2 regions of the Citrobacter sp. KH_055_1 genome follow, and region 1 is predicted to be linked to the other one. Evidence: predicted binding sites of a transcription regulator. Region 1 holds the regulator's gene; the other holds the start of a gene.
What was found. The regulator Fur, encoded in region 1, represses iron uptake genes when iron is present. The targets are predictions, from matches to a motif close to ATAATAATGAGAACNACTATCAA.
Positions count from the first base shown of each region.

Region 2: a site for Fur is predicted at 2,309-2,331, ahead of bfd (bacterioferritin-associated ferredoxin). Genes of this name have one in related genera too.

Region 1 is NZ_CM174473.1:3,316,021-3,325,168, reverse strand. Features, by position in the region: gene AC3ITF_RS15775 (PTS sugar transporter subunit IIB) at 1-78, opposite strand, end outside; gene AC3ITF_RS15770 (BtpA/SgcQ family protein) at 71-802, opposite strand; gene AC3ITF_RS15765 (PTS sugar transporter subunit IIA) at 817-1,239, opposite strand; gene AC3ITF_RS15760 (sigma-54-dependent transcriptional regulator) at 1,392-4,118, opposite strand; gene fur (ferric iron uptake transcriptional regulator) at 4,395-4,847, opposite strand; gene AC3ITF_RS15750 (ryhB-regulated fur leader peptide) at 4,840-4,926, opposite strand; gene fldA (flavodoxin FldA) at 5,137-5,667, opposite strand; gene ybfE (LexA regulated protein) at 5,948-6,235, opposite strand; gene ybfF (esterase) at 6,364-7,137, opposite strand; gene seqA (replication initiation negative regulator SeqA) at 7,333-7,875, shown strand; gene pgm (phosphoglucomutase (alpha-D-glucose-1,6-bisphosphate-dependent)) at 7,900-9,148, shown strand, end outside.
Region 2 is NZ_CM174473.1:382,743-391,890, forward strand. Features, by position in the region: gene fusA (elongation factor G) at 1-926, shown strand, start outside; gene tuf (elongation factor Tu) at 997-2,181, shown strand; gene bfd (bacterioferritin-associated ferredoxin) at 2,366-2,560, shown strand; gene bfr (bacterioferritin) at 2,632-3,108, shown strand; gene AC3ITF_RS01860 (prepilin peptidase) at 3,105-3,572, opposite strand; gene rpsJ (30S ribosomal protein S10) at 3,953-4,264, shown strand; gene rplC (50S ribosomal protein L3) at 4,297-4,926, shown strand; gene rplD (50S ribosomal protein L4) at 4,937-5,542, shown strand; gene rplW (50S ribosomal protein L23) at 5,539-5,841, shown strand; gene rplB (50S ribosomal protein L2) at 5,859-6,680, shown strand; gene rpsS (30S ribosomal protein S19) at 6,697-6,975, shown strand; gene rplV (50S ribosomal protein L22) at 6,990-7,322, shown strand; gene rpsC (30S ribosomal protein S3) at 7,340-8,038, shown strand; gene rplP (50S ribosomal protein L16) at 8,051-8,461, shown strand; gene rpmC (50S ribosomal protein L29) at 8,461-8,652, shown strand; gene rpsQ (30S ribosomal protein S17) at 8,652-8,906, shown strand; gene rplN (50S ribosomal protein L14) at 9,069-9,148, shown strand, end outside.

The DNA.
Region 1 (9,148 bases):
GGCCTGCAGCGCCGCAGTCCAGGCAAAAGCTACTTGGCCATGTAATAAGCGATGGTCTACACGTAATAATTTAATCATTTTGTTTAACCTTTTGCATTAGCTGTGAAACGTGTTCGGCACAGACATCGCCGGTGTCTTTATAGGTATCTTTGAAATAACTTCCTACCACTGCACCTGAACCCATGGTCAACTGATGCTGACAATTGTCGAGGGTGATCCCGGCACCAATAATTAATGGAAAGTCACCAATGATGGCCCTGAATTCGCGGATTTTATCTTCATCTGTTTCCTGTCCGGTGGCATCACCGGTGACGACAATGGCGTCACAGCGTTGCATCCCTAGCGTCAGGTCTTCCTGCAAGCTGCGTCCAGATTTGTAGGGTTGATACTTGAAACGTACACCACCGAATACGGCAAAAGAAGCATTGCGACGATTTTCCTCAATAAATTGGGCAAATGAGAGGTCTTCATCGACAGGCAAATGTCCGGCAACAGAATCTAACTGGATAAAGCTGGCGTGATATTTTTTGGCTAACTCAAACCCTTTCTTATCATCGTCTAACAGATTGACGCCGTAGGTAATACCCGGTTGAGTGCTGTCGAGGTAATGCAGCACGCTTTCAACTTGTGCAGGGGTGCCAAAATAGTTTTCAACAATCACCGCATCTACGCCATTTTGTTGATAGATAGCGATCTCTTTTTTTGCATTTTCGAGGACATCACGGTCGTTTTCACCTTTCAAATGCAGCATGGCAAGAATGAATTTATTGTCACCAAATAACGTTTCAACTTTATTTTTCATGTTCGCTCCTGGCATTAAAAATCATCTGATTTTGGGGTGCTGTTGAATAACACATCATTGCAGTACTGGATGGTTTCTTTGGATTCCAGAACGGCGGTTCTAATTAGCGCTTGGGTGTCGTCGGTATCGGGGTTTTCCAGAATCAATGCAATCAGTAACGGTAAATTGAGTCCAGTGATTAAATGCAGGCGCGGATCGTCAAGATGAGTAATAAACTCGTTAGTCACGCTTCCCTTAGAGATATCGGTGATCACAATGGCTTCATCTTGGCTGCCCAACGTGCTCATGAATTTTTGTACGCTGAGTTTGATATCAGGCACATCCTCGGTGTAGGCACACAGCGTGGAAATATCTTCATTTTTACCCACGACCATTTCCAGTGAATCCCTGATTCCATCAGCAAATCTGCCATGACTGGCGAACAAAAACTTACGCATACCGCTCCATGCTCCACAATGAGTGACGACACTACAGGTGTCGCCATAAATGATGAGACTGAATTGAGATAGCAGGAATCATGCCAGCTAATGTCAAAGCGGAAGGAGGTGAGATGGGGGGGGGGTTAATCCATCATTATGATTTTAAAGGATTAATTTGATTTTATGATATCGTAAATATAGCCGATTTCGCTGAACGGAATGGTGACACTATAGGTATCTTCTATGACACTAAAGGCATCCTGAATCATGCACAGTGTTTCTTTATCACTTTGACTAAGCGTCTGCTGTGCCGGGTAGTTCTCAAGAGGAATCTGACGAATCAAACGTTCCAGCATGCAGCTGGCATGGACATACAGGTTAATCTTCGTCTCATTGGCTAAGCGTTTTTTGAGTAATCTTTCGAGAGTACTGATACAGATATCAAGGTGCTCAAGGATTTTTCCGGTATCCAGAATCGTCAACTGAGCGATGACCCGCTTGAGCGAAAAGTTATGTACCAATCTGTCGTTGATGGTCTGAATCATATCGGTATCAGCAATGCCCTGGAAAACCGTTTCCAGGCGAACATCACCCCGGCCGCTGATCAGGTCATCCAATGAAATATAGGGAATAAAGGGGATATCCGGATTAGCTGTTCCGACAACAGCAATAATGTCATAGAACTGAGACAGTGACTGGCGGGAGGACTCTGAAAGCAGTAGCTGGTGGTCATAGGCGATAACATCCACCCCTGCTTCTTTCGGAATACTGTCTTCCAGCAATGTCTGTATTCGCTGCGCCGTACCCATTCCGGTATAGCAGCTGGTAATGATTACTGGACGTTTGACCTGCTCTGAATAGATGATTTTACTGTCATTCTTTTGGTAAGAGGTGACGTTCTCAACAATGCTTTCCAGCGGAGCGTTATCTAATAATAACTCACCGACGTGTAGCGCCATTGCCGTGGAGACATTATTAATAATGGCGACAGGGAAATGGATGCTTTTATTGAACTCAGAGTAAATATCCGTTAACGACCCCATATCTACCAGAATGACCAGCCCATTGGACATATCATTATCATTAATGTACTGCAGTATATTACTGGCGATATCTTTGATGGCCGTGTCGATAGGCATATCGAAGGAGGCAAAAAGGGTTTCACCCAACATGCGGTTCACGACATTGGCAATACTGCTGGCCGTTGCATAGCCATGTGCCAGAATGACCGCTTTGGTTCGTGGTGCAACGGTCACCATCTTCATACTTTTCAAATATAGCGTGAAGAAAACGTCATCTTCCTGGGTAATCTTGAGATCAAATCGCTGGGCGATCTGTGTTGATAACATACTCGCAATCAGGTTCTCTTCTGCCAAATGTTGGCTAATATACTGATGTAAATTTTTGAGCGTTTTTTTATGCGCCAGGATGCCGTCATTACCCTGCTTATTTTTAGTAAATAAATACCATGCTAAGCCGTACAGTCGATTACCGTTAAATTGGACCGAATGTTTGCTTTCTATCTGCTGAACAATATCCTGGATAGTATTGAGATGTGAATAAATGGCCGGGTGATCGTTTTGTGCCGTTGGGTTAAATATGATCTTATCGAACAGCGTATCGATTTCACGAGAGACTTCTGGGAGCAGTACATTTTCGCTATTTTGCTGAAACAGGCTGAAGATCTTATCCCAGAATTCACTAATAAAATAGTTCAACGGTACTACAGGGAGAACCAATTGCTGTAGCGTCATCGAAGGGGTAAATACGACAGCGGTTCCTACAACCTGGTGATTAATTTGCACACCATGCGGCATAAAGCTGTCTGGTAGATCGTCTAAGTGTAAAGAGAGGCACTGATCTGCTTGAGACTTTGCAAAACGCGTGGCACTCAGGCAGGTGATGGTATTTTTTAATTCACCGATATTTCCGCTGTAGATGTGTCGTTTTAAGACGTTCAGCACCTGTGGGGACAGTTTGATATTGCGCTTGAGCAGTTTCGACTCATGCAGGAAAAAGGCATAAATAAACTGGATTTTTTCCGCTTCACCGCGCTGTTCCAACGAAGGAATGGCAATATTCAGCGGGATACGACGTATAAACGTGTCCAGAAAATACTCTTTGGGCGAGACGGTTGTGGCGAAAACCAGTCTGACCTGAGCGCTGATTTCTTTTTCGCTTTCCCCCATGCGACGAAAACGCCCGGTATCCATAAAGGTGAATAACTTTTCCTGACCCTCCGGATGTAAGCGGTGGATCTCATCCAGAAATAGCACCCCTCCATCGGCTTTTTGCAGAAGTCCTTCGCTGGTTTTATCTGCCCCTGTAAATGCACCTTTGATATAGCCAAAGAGGTGACTCGAAAGTAATTCAGGGTTGTTGGCATATTGAGCACAATTGAACGCAATAAATGGCGCGGTGGGGGGCAGGATTTTCTTCTCCACAGCTCGCTGCCAGGATAATTGTGCCAGCATGCTCTTACCGCTGCCGGTCGGGCCATACAGCATTACTGACAGACCGTGAGGGGGATAACAGATCGCGGTATTCAATTTTTCTATAACGGGGACTAAACTTCCCTGGGAACCGATCAATCCGGCAAACGTGTCTTGTTGTTTATATTGATGCTTTTTTAGCTCAGCGGCGCCTGAGAAGACGGACTGACTGACACGAAAAAACTGTTCTTCAAAAACGGCTTTGTGCAGAAAATAGACGGGCCGGGTATTCAGTTTTATGACCAGATTATCGTCAATGAGCTGATTCAGATAGTGGCTGATGGTATTACGCTTCACATTGAAGTGTTCTGCCATCGTTTGGGCCGTATGAAAGTCGTCCAGCGAGTCAAAAGAAAAATGACGGGTCTCTTCTGCCAAAAATGCAAAGATCTCTTCTTTTAACACCGTGAGCCTCTTAACTGTTCCATGCGGGTTCTAACGTCTGGTGCGCATATAATAGTAACAAAAATAAAATGTTGTGGGACATCATGGCTCATTTGGAGTTTTTGAGCCATCACGTTTTCTACGCGTGTTATTTTGATTTAACCGCGGGGGAGGTTATCACATTTTGCGGATAGTCGGCGGATGGTTGGCGGTGATTGTGACTATTTCGTACTTAAATTTTACTGATACGTTAATCCCCGGCTCAACGTTGAGCGGGGGACTGACGTGATTCAAAACTTATTTTGCAACACCGTCGTGCGCATGCTCATCTTCGCGGCAATCGCCTTCAGCGCAGTGGCCGTAAAGATAGAGGCTATGATTCGTTAAACGAATACCATGTTTAGTGGCAATCTCACGCTGGCGCGCTTCGATAGAGTCATCGCTGAATTCGACCACTTTGCCACAGTCGAGGCAAATCAGGTGATCGTGATGATGCTGTTGAGTCAGTTCGAAGACGGACTTGCCCCCTTCGAAATTATGGCGGGTTACGATACCGGCATCATCAAACTGGTTCAGCACGCGATACACGGTCGCCAGACCAATCTCTTCACCCATGTCGATCAGGCGTTTATATAAGTCTTCCGCACTGACGTGATGGTTATCCGGTCCCTGAAGAACTTCCAGAATTTTTAAACGAGGAAGCGTTACTTTCAGGCCAGCCTTCTTTAATGCGGTATTGTTGTCAGTCATGCGGAATCTGTCCTGTAGCTAAACGGTTCACTTCATTAAAAGAAGTGACAGAAAATGCACTTGAGATAATGCGTATCATTATAGAACTGCCACGCCTAAATGAAAACTGCAAGCCTCTGGCAAATATTGTTAATCAAAACGTGGTATCGCCAACAAACACACTGTGCAATACCCGATTGGCATCCAGCCATTGTACAGGGTCAGGCGAGAAAGTTACAAATTTGTAGCAATTATTTTGATTGGTTTTATCTATTGATGCGGCACAGATGAAGATCTGCGCCGCACGAAATTAGGCGTTAATAATCTCGTCGAGATGCAGTTCCGCTGAAATCTGCTTAACCCATTTTTCAACGCGTTCTGCGGTCAGTTCAGGCTGGCGATCTTCATCGATAGCCAGGCCGACAAAGTGGTCGTCGTCAGCCAAACCTTTGGATGCTTCAAAGTGGTAACCCGCCGTTGGCCAGTGACCGACGATGGTTGCGCCGCGCGGTTCGATGATGTCGCGAATCGTGCCTAACGCATCGCAGAAATATTCTGCGTAATCTTCCTGATCGCCACAGCCAAACAAAGCAACCAGTTTACCGTTAAAATCAATGTCTTCGAGGGTCGGGAAGAAGTCGTCCCAGTCACACTGCGCTTCGCCGTAGTACCAGGTCGGGATGCCGAGCAGCAGAATGTCATACCCTTCCAGGTCTTCTTTGCTGCTTTTTGCAATGTCATGTACATCGGCAACGTCTTTACCAAGCTGTTTTTGAATCATTTTTGCGATGTTTTCGGTATTACCGGTGTCGCTGCCGAAAAAGATGCCAGTGATTGCCATGAGTAAAATAACCTCTTGAAACTTATTGAAATGGTGGTGGCGCATTGCCCACGGATAAGGGCAATCATAGCAGAACAGTCAGGCATGCGGAAACAGCAAACACGCTGGACTGCACTCTGTGCTACACGATTTATGATTTATACCCGTCATACTTCAAGCTGCATGTGCGTTGGCTTTCCTCGCTCACCCCAGTCACGTACTTATGTACACTCCTGGAGATTCGCTGCGTCGCCGCCTTGATGCAACTCGAATTATTTAGGGTATAGAGCAGAATTTCAGACTATGCCTGACCACGCAATGTGGCGAGTTGGATCATCAGCATTTCTTCAATGAGTTCACTGCGGCTCATATTACGCGCATCAGCCAGCTCATTCAGCGCGTCAACGGCGTCGGCGTTCAGTTTCAGTTCGACACGCTTAAGCCCACGAACTTTGTCGCGTTTAAGCTGATTACGTTTGTTAATACGTAACTGTTCATCACGCGAAAGCGGATTGGTTTTGGGTCGTCCCGGGCGACGCTCCTGCGCGAACAGATCTAATGTCGTACGGTCCGTTTGTTCTTTGGCCATGATCTTGGTGACTTCGGGGAAACAATCAGCCAGGCGTCTGCCCGGATGGATAGCGCGCCATCATACATCAGCAGGGGAGGCGCGCCAACGCCCACGCACGTAATCGCGCGCGGACGCTGAGTTTTTAATCAGTTAGCCTGTTCTGTCAGATAACGACGGATGGCGCGCAGCACGGCTTCGGGTTTTTCTGCATGCACCCAATGGCCCGCGCCGGCAATAACATGTGCCCGTGCCTGGGGAAATTGCGCCAGCAATGGGGCTCGATACGCTTCAGTAACGTACGGTGAGTTCCCCCCAGGGATGAACAGCGCCGGGTGATCCCAGGCCGGAATGGTTTCCCAGCCGACAATATGCGGATACTGATCCCACAATACCGGGACGTTAAAGCGCCATTCACCGTCTATAAATGATTTCAGCAGAAACTGGATCACGCCTTCTTCTTTAAGATGTTGGCGCATCACGCTAGCCGCCTGCTGGCGCGACGCGGCTTCTGCATCCGTCACCGCATTAATCGCCGCAAATATCTCATCGTGACGGCGGACCTGGTAATCAACCGGGGCAATATCGATAGCCACCAGCTTATCGATACGTTCCGGTGCCAGGGCGGTTAGCGCCATCACGGCTTTGCCCCCCATTGAATGGCCAATAAAGGTGGCTTTTTCTATCTGTTGGGCATCCAACGTATCCAGCAGATCTTGCGCCATCGCCGGGTAGTTCATCTCCGGAGAACGGGGGGAGAGGCCATGATTTCGCATATCAACCTGGATGATATTGTGATCGACAACCAGAGAGCGGGCCAGTATGCCCAGATTGTCCAGGCTGCCAAACAGCCCGTGCACCAGGACGATGGGAGAATTATTGTGCAGGTTTTGTGCAGATTGCGCTCGGATATTCAATTTCATGGCAAAGTTCTTTTTTTCACGCTAGCGGGTTAGGGTATCATGTTGACCATTCTGCCACACGGCTGCAACAACTACGGTTACTCCGAGTTTTTCCGGCCATCGGGCTTGACGCTATCCGCTGTTGGGATTTGCCTTTACACTACGCGTGTACAGTCCCAACAACTTGTATTCAGCTAAACACCGCACTGGATTAAGATGAAAACGATTGAAGTTGATGATGAACTCTATAGCTATATTGCCAGCCATACCAAGCATATCGGCGAGAGCGCATCCGACATTTTACGGCGTATGTTGAAGTTTTCCGCTGCATCACAGCCTGCCACGCCGGTGGTGAAAGACGTCCGCGCCGTGCAACCTGTCGTGGAAGCCAAGCCGGTTAACCCTGTAAAAGACAAAGTGCGCGCCATGCGTGAACTGCTGCTTTCCGATGAATATGCGGAACAGAAAAAAGCAGTGAATCGCTTTATGCTGGTGCTGTCTACACTCTATTCACTGGATCAACACGCGTTTGCCGAGGCAACAGAATCGTTGCATGGTCGCACGCGCGTCTATTTTGCAGCGGATGAACAGACGCTGCTGAAAAATGGTAATCAAACCAAGCCGAAACACGTGCCAGGCACGCCGTATTGGGTGATCACCAACACGAATACCGGCCGTAAATGCAGCATGGTTGAACACATCATGCAGTCAATGCAATTCCCTGCGGAATTGATTGAAAAGGTTTGCGGAACAATTTAATCCTTGCATTAGAAGGACCAGGCAATGGCAATCCACAATCGTGCAGGTCAACCTGCACAACAGAGTGATTTGATTAACGTCGCCCAACTGACGGCACAGTACTATGTACTGAAACCAGAAGCAGGGAATGCAGAGCACGCCGTTAAGTTCGGTACGTCCGGGCATCGCGGCAGTGCAGGTCGTCACAGTTTTAACGAACCGCACATTCTGGCTATCGCTCAAGCGATTGCTGAAGAACGTGCGAAAAACGGAATTACTGGCCCTTGTTATGTGGGCAAGGACACTCACGCGCTGTCTGAACCGGCATTTATCTCTGTACTGGAAGTGCTGGCGGCAAACGGTGTTGATGTCATCGTGCAGGAAAATAACGGCTATACGCCAACGCCCGCCGTGTCTAACGCTATCCTGGTCCACAACAAAAAAGGCGGCCCGTTGGCTGACGGTATTGTGATCACACCGTCCCATAACCCGCCGGAAGATGGCGGGATTAAATACAACCCGCCAAACGGTGGTCCGGCAGATACTAACGTCACTAAAGTGGTGGAAGACAGGGCCAATGCACTACTGGCCGATGACCTTAACGGCGTGAAACGTATTTCACTGGATGCGGCGCTGGCGTCGGGTCACGTGAAAGAACAGGATCTGGTGCAACCGTTCGTTGAAGGATTGGCAGACATCGTCGATATGGCCGCGATCCAGAAAGCGGGCCTGACGCTGGGTGTTGATCCGCTGGGTGGCTCCGGTATCGAATACTGGAAGCGTATTGCTGAGCACTACAAACTGAATCTGACCATCGTTAACGATCAGGTTGATCAGACCTTCCGCTTTATGCATCTCGACAAAGATGGCGCCATCCGTATGGACTGCTCTTCTGAGTGTGCCATGGCGGGTCTGTTGGCGCTGCGTGATAAGTTCGATCTGGCGTTTGCCAACGATCCGGACTACGACCGTCACGGCATTGTTACCCCGGCTGGGTTGATGAACCCGAACCATTATCTGGCGGTGGCAATCAACTACCTGTTCCAGCATCGTCCGCAGTGGGGCAAAGAGGTTGCTGTCGGTAAAACGCTGGTGTCCTCCGCGATGATTGACCGCGTGGTGAATGACCTGGGTCGCAAGCTGGTGGAAGTGCCGGTTGGCTTTAAATGGTTCGTTGACGGTCTGTTTGACGGCAGCTTTGGCTTTGGCGGTGAAGAGAGCGCGGGCGCGTCATTCCTGCGTTTCGACGGTACGCCATGGTCGACGGACAAAGACGGGATCATCATGTGCCTGC
Region 2 (9,148 bases), 1.8 Mb from region 1:
TTTGTGATCCAGACCACGTGATCATTCTGGAGCGTATGGAATTCCCTGAGCCGGTAATCTCCATCGCGGTAGAACCGAAAACCAAAGCTGACCAGGAAAAAATGGGTCTGGCTCTGGGCCGTCTGGCTAAAGAAGACCCGTCTTTCCGCGTATGGACTGACGAAGAATCTAACCAGACCATTATCGCCGGTATGGGTGAGCTGCACCTCGACATCATCGTTGACCGCATGAAGCGTGAATTCAACGTTGAAGCGAACGTCGGTAAACCTCAGGTTGCTTACCGTGAAGCGATTCGCGCGAAAGTTACCGATATCGAAGGTAAACACGCTAAGCAGTCTGGTGGTCGCGGTCAGTACGGTCATGTTGTTATCGACATGTACCCGCTGGAGCCGGGTTCAAACCCGAAAGGCTACGAGTTCATCAACGACATCAAAGGTGGTGTAATTCCTGGCGAATACATCCCGGCCGTTGATAAAGGCATCCAGGAACAGCTGAAATCTGGCCCGCTGGCTGGCTATCCGGTTGTTGATCTGGGCGTGCGTCTGCACTTCGGTTCTTACCATGACGTTGACTCCTCTGAGCTGGCGTTTAAACTGGCTGCTTCTATCGCCTTCAAAGATGGCTTTAAGAAAGCGAAACCTGTTCTGCTTGAGCCGATCATGAAGGTTGAAGTAGAAACGCCGGAAGAGAACACTGGTGACGTCATCGGTGACCTTAGCCGTCGTCGTGGTCAGTTGAAAGGTCAGGAATCTAACGCTACTGGTGTTCAGATTCATGCTGAAGTTCCGCTGTCTGAAATGTTCGGATATGCAACTCAGCTGCGTTCTCTGACCAAAGGTCGTGCATCTTACTCTATGGAATTCCTGAAGTATGATGATGCGCCGAACAACGTTGCTCAGGCCGTAATCGAAGCCCGCGGTAAATAAGCCGCAGGTTAAAAACCAAAATCCCGTGCTCTCTCTATAAGGGGAGAGCACTATAGTAAGGAATATAGCCGTGTCTAAAGAAAAATTTGAACGTACAAAACCGCACGTTAACGTCGGCACCATCGGCCACGTTGACCACGGTAAAACTACTCTGACCGCTGCAATCACCACCGTACTGGCTAAAACCTACGGCGGTTCTGCTCGTGCATTCGATCAGATCGATAACGCACCGGAAGAAAAAGCACGTGGTATCACCATCAACACTTCTCACGTTGAATATGACACCCCGTCTCGCCACTACGCACACGTAGACTGCCCGGGCCACGCCGACTATGTTAAAAACATGATCACCGGTGCTGCGCAGATGGACGGCGCGATCCTGGTTGTTGCTGCGACTGACGGCCCGATGCCGCAGACTCGTGAGCACATCCTGCTGGGTCGTCAGGTTGGCGTTCCGTACATCATCGTGTTCCTGAACAAATGCGACATGGTTGATGACGAAGAGCTGCTGGAACTGGTAGAAATGGAAGTTCGTGAACTTCTGTCTCAGTACGATTTCCCGGGCGACGATACTCCGATCGTTCGTGGTTCTGCTCTGAAAGCGCTGGAAGGCGAAGCTGAGTGGGAAGCTAAAATCGTTGAACTGGCTGGCTACCTGGATTCTTACATCCCGGAACCAGAGCGTGCGATTGACAAGCCGTTCCTGCTGCCTATCGAAGACGTATTCTCCATCTCCGGCCGTGGTACTGTTGTTACCGGTCGTGTAGAGCGCGGTATCGTTAAAGTTGGCGAAGAAGTTGAAATCGTTGGTATCAAAGAGACTGCTAAGTCTACCTGTACTGGCGTTGAAATGTTCCGCAAACTGCTGGACGAAGGCCGTGCTGGTGAGAACGTTGGTGTTCTGCTGCGTGGTATCAAACGTGAAGAAATCGAACGTGGTCAGGTACTGGCTAAGCCGGGCTCTATCAAGCCGCACACCAAGTTCGAATCTGAAGTTTATATCCTGTCCAAAGACGAAGGCGGCCGTCATACTCCGTTCTTCAAAGGCTACCGTCCGCAGTTCTACTTCCGTACTACTGACGTGACGGGTACCATCGAACTGCCGGAAGGCGTAGAGATGGTAATGCCGGGCGACAACATCAAAATGGTTGTTACCCTGATCCACCCGATCGCGATGGACGACGGTCTGCGTTTCGCAATCCGTGAAGGCGGCCGTACTGTTGGTGCGGGCGTTGTTGCTAAAGTTCTGAGCTAATTACTCGTTAATTAGTTTTGAATTGAAAAGGGCGCTTAGGCGCCCTTTTTGCTGCCTGATATTTGACACCTGTAATATTTATTCGCATTTTTCGCAAGCCGCGTCGGCATACAAACAGTATTGTGCTATTGTAATCATAACTATTCTCATTTACACTTTGCGCATAAATTGAACGGGAGCGATCATGTACGTTTGTTTGTGTAATGCGATAAGTGATAAAAAAATTCGTCAGGCTGTTCGCCAGTTTCATCCGCAATCTTTTCAACAATTACGAAAATTTATTCCTGTTGGAAATCAATGTGGTAAATGCATTCGCGCTGCGCGTGAAGTGATGCAAGATGAATTAACACAAATGCCAGAATTTAAAGAGATCGCCTAAGTCACACTCTTTTTTTTGACATCCCTGTAGCCCCATCTACGCTCTAAGAGTGGAAGCGGAGGGACTATAAAATGAAAGGTGATGTTAAAATCATAAGTTATCTCAATAAACTATTGGGAAATGAGCTTGTCGCGATCAACCAGTATTTTCTTCATGCCCGAATGTTTAAAAACTGGGGGCTGACTCGGCTCAATGATGTTGAGTACCATGAATCTATTGATGAGATGAAACACGCCGATAAATACATCGAGCGTATTTTGTTTTTAGAAGGGCTCCCAAATTTACAGGACTTGGGTAAGTTGGGGATTGGCGAAGACGTTGAGGAGATGCTTCAGTCAGATCTTCGACTTGAGCTGGATGGCGCAAAAGATTTACGTGAAGCCATTGCCTATGCCGATAGCGTTCATGACTATGTCAGTCGGGATATGATGATAGAGATCCTCACCGACGAAGAAGGGCATATCGACTGGCTCGAAACGGAGCTGGATCTGATTGGAAAACTGGGATTGCAAAATTACCTGCAGTCGCAAATTAAAGTCAGTGACTAAAAGCCCCGTACCAGATTTACCCCGCCAATAATAAAACCCGCAGCCGCCAGATAGGGTCCAAAAGGCAGCGGGTTTTTTAGTCCTTTTTTTCCGTATCTTACATAATCAGCTCCCATCATGCAGCACGCTAAACAAGCCGCAAGGAAGACCAATAGTGGTAATGATTCCCACCGATGCCAGGCACCCAATGCGGCGAGGAATTTTACATCACCATAGCCTAATCCCTCATACCGCCGCACCAGGCGATAGCTCCAGTAGATCAGCGAAAATGCGCTATAGCCTGCTATGGCTCCCCAAAGTGCGTCGGATAACAGTGCCGGTTTACAGCACTGGTAGTAAATAAGACCGCACCAGAGCAGAGGGCAGGTCAACTTGTCGGGTAATAACCCGGTACGTAAATCCTGGGCCCAAAGTAGCCCGCATAATGAAATGTAGAAAAACAGAAAGGGGAGGTCGGCGTACATGCGCGAATCCTTTGTGGAAATAGATGCCACCTTCAAGAAATCGTGCTGACCATACAAGGCTTGATTGCTCATTCTGTTGGCTTCCTTCCGGAGAAATTACGATGAACAAAAACCTCTGCATTCAGAGCGGAATCGGGCTCGCATTACTGGTTGAGTGATTAATATCTACACGGCACTTGCGTAAGGCTGAGATTTACGTATAATGCGCGGGCTTGTCTAATATTGACAGCGGTTCGATATGAGCCACCGGTACTGCGAAAGCGATACCAGACAATGTTCCCAATCGGGGAACTCTGTAAGAACGGTTACACTCTCCCATCAATCGTAATGGGTTTGAGGAGTAACTATTTCGTCTATAAAATAATTGGAGCTCTGGTCTCATGCAGAACCAAAGAATCCGTATCCGTTTGAAAGCGTTTGATCATCGTCTGATCGATCAATCAACCGCGGAAATCGTCGAGACTGCCAAGCGCACTGGTGCGCAGGTTCGTGGTCCGATCCCGCTGCCGACCCGCAAAGAGCGCTTTACCGTTCTGATCTCTCCGCACGTTAACAAAGACGCGCGTGATCAGTACGAAATTCGCACTCACAAGCGTCTGGTTGACATCGTTGAGCCAACTGAAAAAACCGTTGATGCTCTGATGCGTCTGGACCTGGCTGCCGGTGTAGACGTGCAGATCAGCCTGGGTTAATCAGGTCATCGAGCGATTGAGAGGTTGATACAATGATTGGTTTAGTCGGTAAAAAAGTGGGTATGACCCGCATCTTCACTGAAGATGGCGTATCTATCCCAGTAACCGTTATCGAAGTTGAAGCAAACCGCGTTACTCAGATCAAAGATCTGGCTAACGATGGCTATCGCGCTGTTCAGGTTACCACTGGTGCTAAAAAAGCTAACCGTGTAACCAAGCCGGAAGCTGGTCACTTTGCTAAAGCTGGCGTAGAAGCTGGCCGCGGCCTGTGGGAGTTCCGTCTGGCAGATGGTGAAGAATACACCGTTGGTCAGAACATTAGCGTTGAACTGTTTGCTGACGTTAAAAAAGTTGACGTAACCGGTACCTCTAAAGGTAAAGGTTTCGCTGGTACCGTTAAGCGCTGGAACTTCCGTACCCAGGACGCGACTCACGGTAACTCCTTGTCTCACCGCGTTCCGGGTTCTATCGGTCAGAACCAGACTCCGGGCAAAGTGTTCAAAGGCAAGAAAATGGCAGGTCAGATGGGTAACGAGCGTGTCACCGTTCAGAGCCTTGACGTAGTACGCGTTGACGCTGAGCGCAACCTGCTGCTGGTTAAAGGTGGTGTTCCGGGTGCGACCGGTTGCGACCTGATCGTTAAACCAGCTGTGAAGGCGTAAGGGGATAGCAATGGAATTAGTATTGAAAGACGCGCAGAGCGCGCTGACTGTTTCCGAAACTACCTTCGGTCGTGATTTCAACGAAGCGCTGGTTCACCAGGTTGTTGTTGCTTATGCAGCTGGTGCTCGTCAGGGTACTCGTGCTCAGAAGACTCGTGCTGAAGTAACTGGTTCAGGCAAAAAGCCGTGGCGCCAGAAAGGTACCGGCCGTGCGCGTTCAGGTTCTATCAAGAGCCCGATCTGGCGTTCCGGTGGCGTAACCTTCGCTGCTCGCCCGCAGGACCACAGTCAAAAAGTTAACAAAAAGATGTACCGCGGCGCGCTGAAAAGCATTCTGTCCGAACTGGTACGTCAGGATCGTCTGATCGTTGTCGAATCATTCTCTGTAGAAGCGCCTAAAACTAAGCTGCTGGCACAGAAACTGAAAGACATGGCTCTGGAAGATGTGCTGATCATCACCGGTGAGCTGGACGAAAACCTGTTCCTGGCTGCGCGCAACCTGCACAAGGTTGACGTACGCGATGCAACTGGTATCGACCCGGTTAGCCTGATCGCCTTCGACAAAGTCGTAATGACTGCTGATGCTGTTAAGCAAGTTGAGGAGATGCTGGCATGATTCGTGAAGAACGTTTGCTGAAGGTGCTGCGCGCACCGCACGTTTCTGAAAAAGCGTCTGCTGCGATGGAAAAAACCAATACCATCGTTCTCAAAGTTGCTAAAGACGCGACCAAAGCAGAAATCAAAGCTGCTGTGCAGAAACTGTTTGAAGTCGAAGTCGAAGTCGTTAACACCCTGGTTGTTAAAGGGAAAGTTAAACGTCACGGACAGCGTATCGGTCGTCGTAGCGACTGGAAAAAAGCTTACGTCACCCTGAAGGAAGGCCAGAATCTGGACTTCGTCGGCGGCGCTGAGTAAGTCGGAGGAGTAATACAATGGCAGTTGTTAAATGTAAACCGACATCTCCGGGTCGTCGCCACGTTGTTAAAGTGGTCAACCCAGAGCTGCACAAGGGCAAACCTTTTGCTCCGCTGGTTGAAAAAAACAGCAAATCCGGTGGTCGTAACAACAATGGCCGTATCACCACTCGTCACATCGGTGGTGGTCACAAGCAGGCTTATCGTATCGTTGACTTCAAACGCAACAAAGACGGTATCCCGGCAATTGTTGAACGTCTTGAGTACGATCCGAACCGTTCCGCGAACATCGCGCTGGTTCTGTACAAAGACGGCGAACGTCGTTACATCCTGGCCCCTAAAGGCCTGAAAGCTGGCGACCAGGTTCAATCTGGCGTTGATGCTGCAATCAAAGCAGGTAACACCCTGCCGATGCGCAATATCCCGGTTGGTTCTACCGTTCATAACGTAGAAATGAAACCAGGTAAAGGCGGTCAGCTGGCACGTTCCGCTGGTACTTACGTTCAGATCGTTGCTCGTGATGGTGCTTATGTCACCCTGCGTCTGCGTTCTGGTGAAATGCGTAAAGTCGAAGCAGACTGCCGTGCAACTCTGGGCGAAGTTGGCAATGCTGAGCATATGCTGCGCGTTCTGGGTAAAGCAGGTGCTGCACGCTGGCGTGGTGTTCGTCCTACCGTTCGCGGTACTGCGATGAACCCAGTCGATCACCCACATGGTGGTGGTGAAGGTCGTAACTTTGGTAAGCACCCGGTAACTCCGTGGGGCGTTCAGACCAAAGGTAAGAAGACCCGCAGCAACAAGCGTACTGATAAATTCATCGTACGTCGCCGTAGCAAATAATTTTAGAGGATAAGCCATGCCACGTTCTCTCAAGAAAGGTCCTTTTATTGACCTGCACTTGCTGAAGAAGGTAGAGAAAGCGGTGGAAAGCGGAGACAAGAAGCCCCTGCGCACTTGGTCCCGTCGTTCAACGATCTTTCCTAACATGATCGGTTTGACCATCGCTGTCCATAATGGTCGTCAGCACGTTCCGGTATTTGTTTCCGACGAAATGGTCGGTCACAAACTGGGTGAATTCGCACCGACTCGTACTTATCGCGGCCATGCTGCTGATAAAAAAGCGAAGAAGAAATAAGGTAGGAGGAAGAGATGGAAACTTTAGCTCAACATCGCCATGCTCGTTCTTCTGCTCAGAAGGTTCGCCTTGTTGCAGACCTGATTCGCGGTAAGAAAGTGTCGCAGGCTCTGGATATTCTGACCTACACCAATAAGAAAGCGGCTGTACTGGTTAAGAAAGTCCTGGAATCTGCCATTGCTAACGCTGAACACAACGATGGCGCTGACATTGACGATCTGAAAGTTACGAAAATTTTCGTAGACGAAGGCCCTAGCATGAAGCGCATTATGCCGCGTGCAAAAGGTCGTGCAGATCGCATCCTGAAGCGCACCAGCCACATTACTGTGGTTGTGTCCGATCGCTGAGACTCTGGAGACTAGCAATGGGTCAGAAAGTACATCCTAATGGTATTCGCCTGGGTATTGTAAAACCATGGAACTCAACCTGGTTTGCGAACACCAAAGAATTCGCTGACAACCTGGACAGCGATTTTAAAGTACGTCAGTACCTGACTAAGGAACTGGCTAAAGCGTCTGTATCTCGTATCGTTATCGAGCGTCCGGCTAAGAGCATCCGTGTGACCATTCACACCGCTCGCCCGGGTATCGTTATCGGTAAGAAAGGCGAAGACGTAGAAAAACTGCGCAAAGTCGTAGCTGATATTGCTGGCGTTCCTGCCCAGATCAATATCGCCGAAGTGCGTAAGCCTGAACTGGACGCAAAATTAGTTGCTGACAGCATCACTTCTCAGCTGGAACGTCGTGTTATGTTCCGTCGTGCTATGAAGCGTGCTGTACAGAACGCAATGCGTCTGGGCGCTAAAGGTATTAAAGTTGAAGTTAGCGGCCGTCTGGGCGGCGCGGAAATCGCACGTACCGAATGGTACCGCGAAGGTCGCGTACCGCTGCACACTCTGCGTGCTGACATCGACTACAACACCTCTGAAGCGCACACCACTTACGGTGTAATCGGCGTTAAGGTATGGATCTTCAAAGGCGAGATCCTGGGTGGTATGGCTGCTGTTGAACAACCGGAACCGGCTGCTCAACCTAAAAAGCAGCAGCGTAAAGGCCGTAAATAAGGAGCGTCGCTGATGTTACAACCAAAGCGTACAAAATTCCGTAAAATGCACAAAGGCCGTAACCGCGGTCTGGCGCAGGGTACGGATGTTAGCTTCGGCAGCTTCGGTCTGAAAGCTGTTGGCCGTGGTCGTCTGACTGCCCGTCAGATCGAAGCAGCACGTCGTGCTATGACCCGTGCAGTTAAGCGTCAAGGTAAGATCTGGATCCGTGTATTCCCGGACAAACCGATCACTGAAAAGCCGCTGGCAGTGCGTATGGGTAAAGGTAAAGGTAACGTGGAGTATTGGGTTGCCTTGATTCAGCCGGGTAAAGTCCTGTATGAAATGGACGGTGTACCGGAAGAGCTGGCCCGTGAAGCATTCAAGCTGGCAGCAGCGAAACTGCCGATTAAAACCACCTTTGTAACTAAGACGGTGATGTAATGAAAGCAAAAGAGCTGCGTGAGAAGAGTGTTGAAGAGCTGAACACCGAGCTGCTGAATCTGCTGCGTGAGCAGTTCAACCTGCGTATGCAGGCTGCAAGTGGCCAGCTGCAACAGTCTCACCTGTTGAAGCAAGTGCGTCGTGATGTCGCACGCGTTAAGACTTTACTGACTGAGAAGGCGGGTGCGTAATGACCGATAAAATCCGTACTCTGCAAGGTCGCGTTGTTAGCGACAAAATGGAGAAATCCATTGTTGTTGCTATCGAACGTTTTGTGAAACACCCGATCTACGGTAAATTCATCAAGCGTACGACCAAACTGCACGTACATGACGAGAACAACGAATGCGGTACTGGTGACGTGGTTGAAATCCGCGAATGCCGTCCGCTGTCCAAGACTAAGTCCTGGACGCTGGTTCGCGTTGTAGAGAAAGCTATTCTGTAATAGAGTATGCATTCTCAACGAATAAACGGCTCAGCGATGAGCCGTTTATTTTTTCTACCCATATCGTTGAAGCGGTGTTATAATGCCGCGCCCCCGATATGGGGCTTTTTAACGACCTGATTTTCGGGTCTCAGTAGTAGTTGACATTAGCGGAGCACTAAAATGATCCAAGAACAGACTATGCTGAACGTCGCCGACAACTCCGGTGCACGTCGCGTAATGTGTATCAAGGTTCTGGGTGG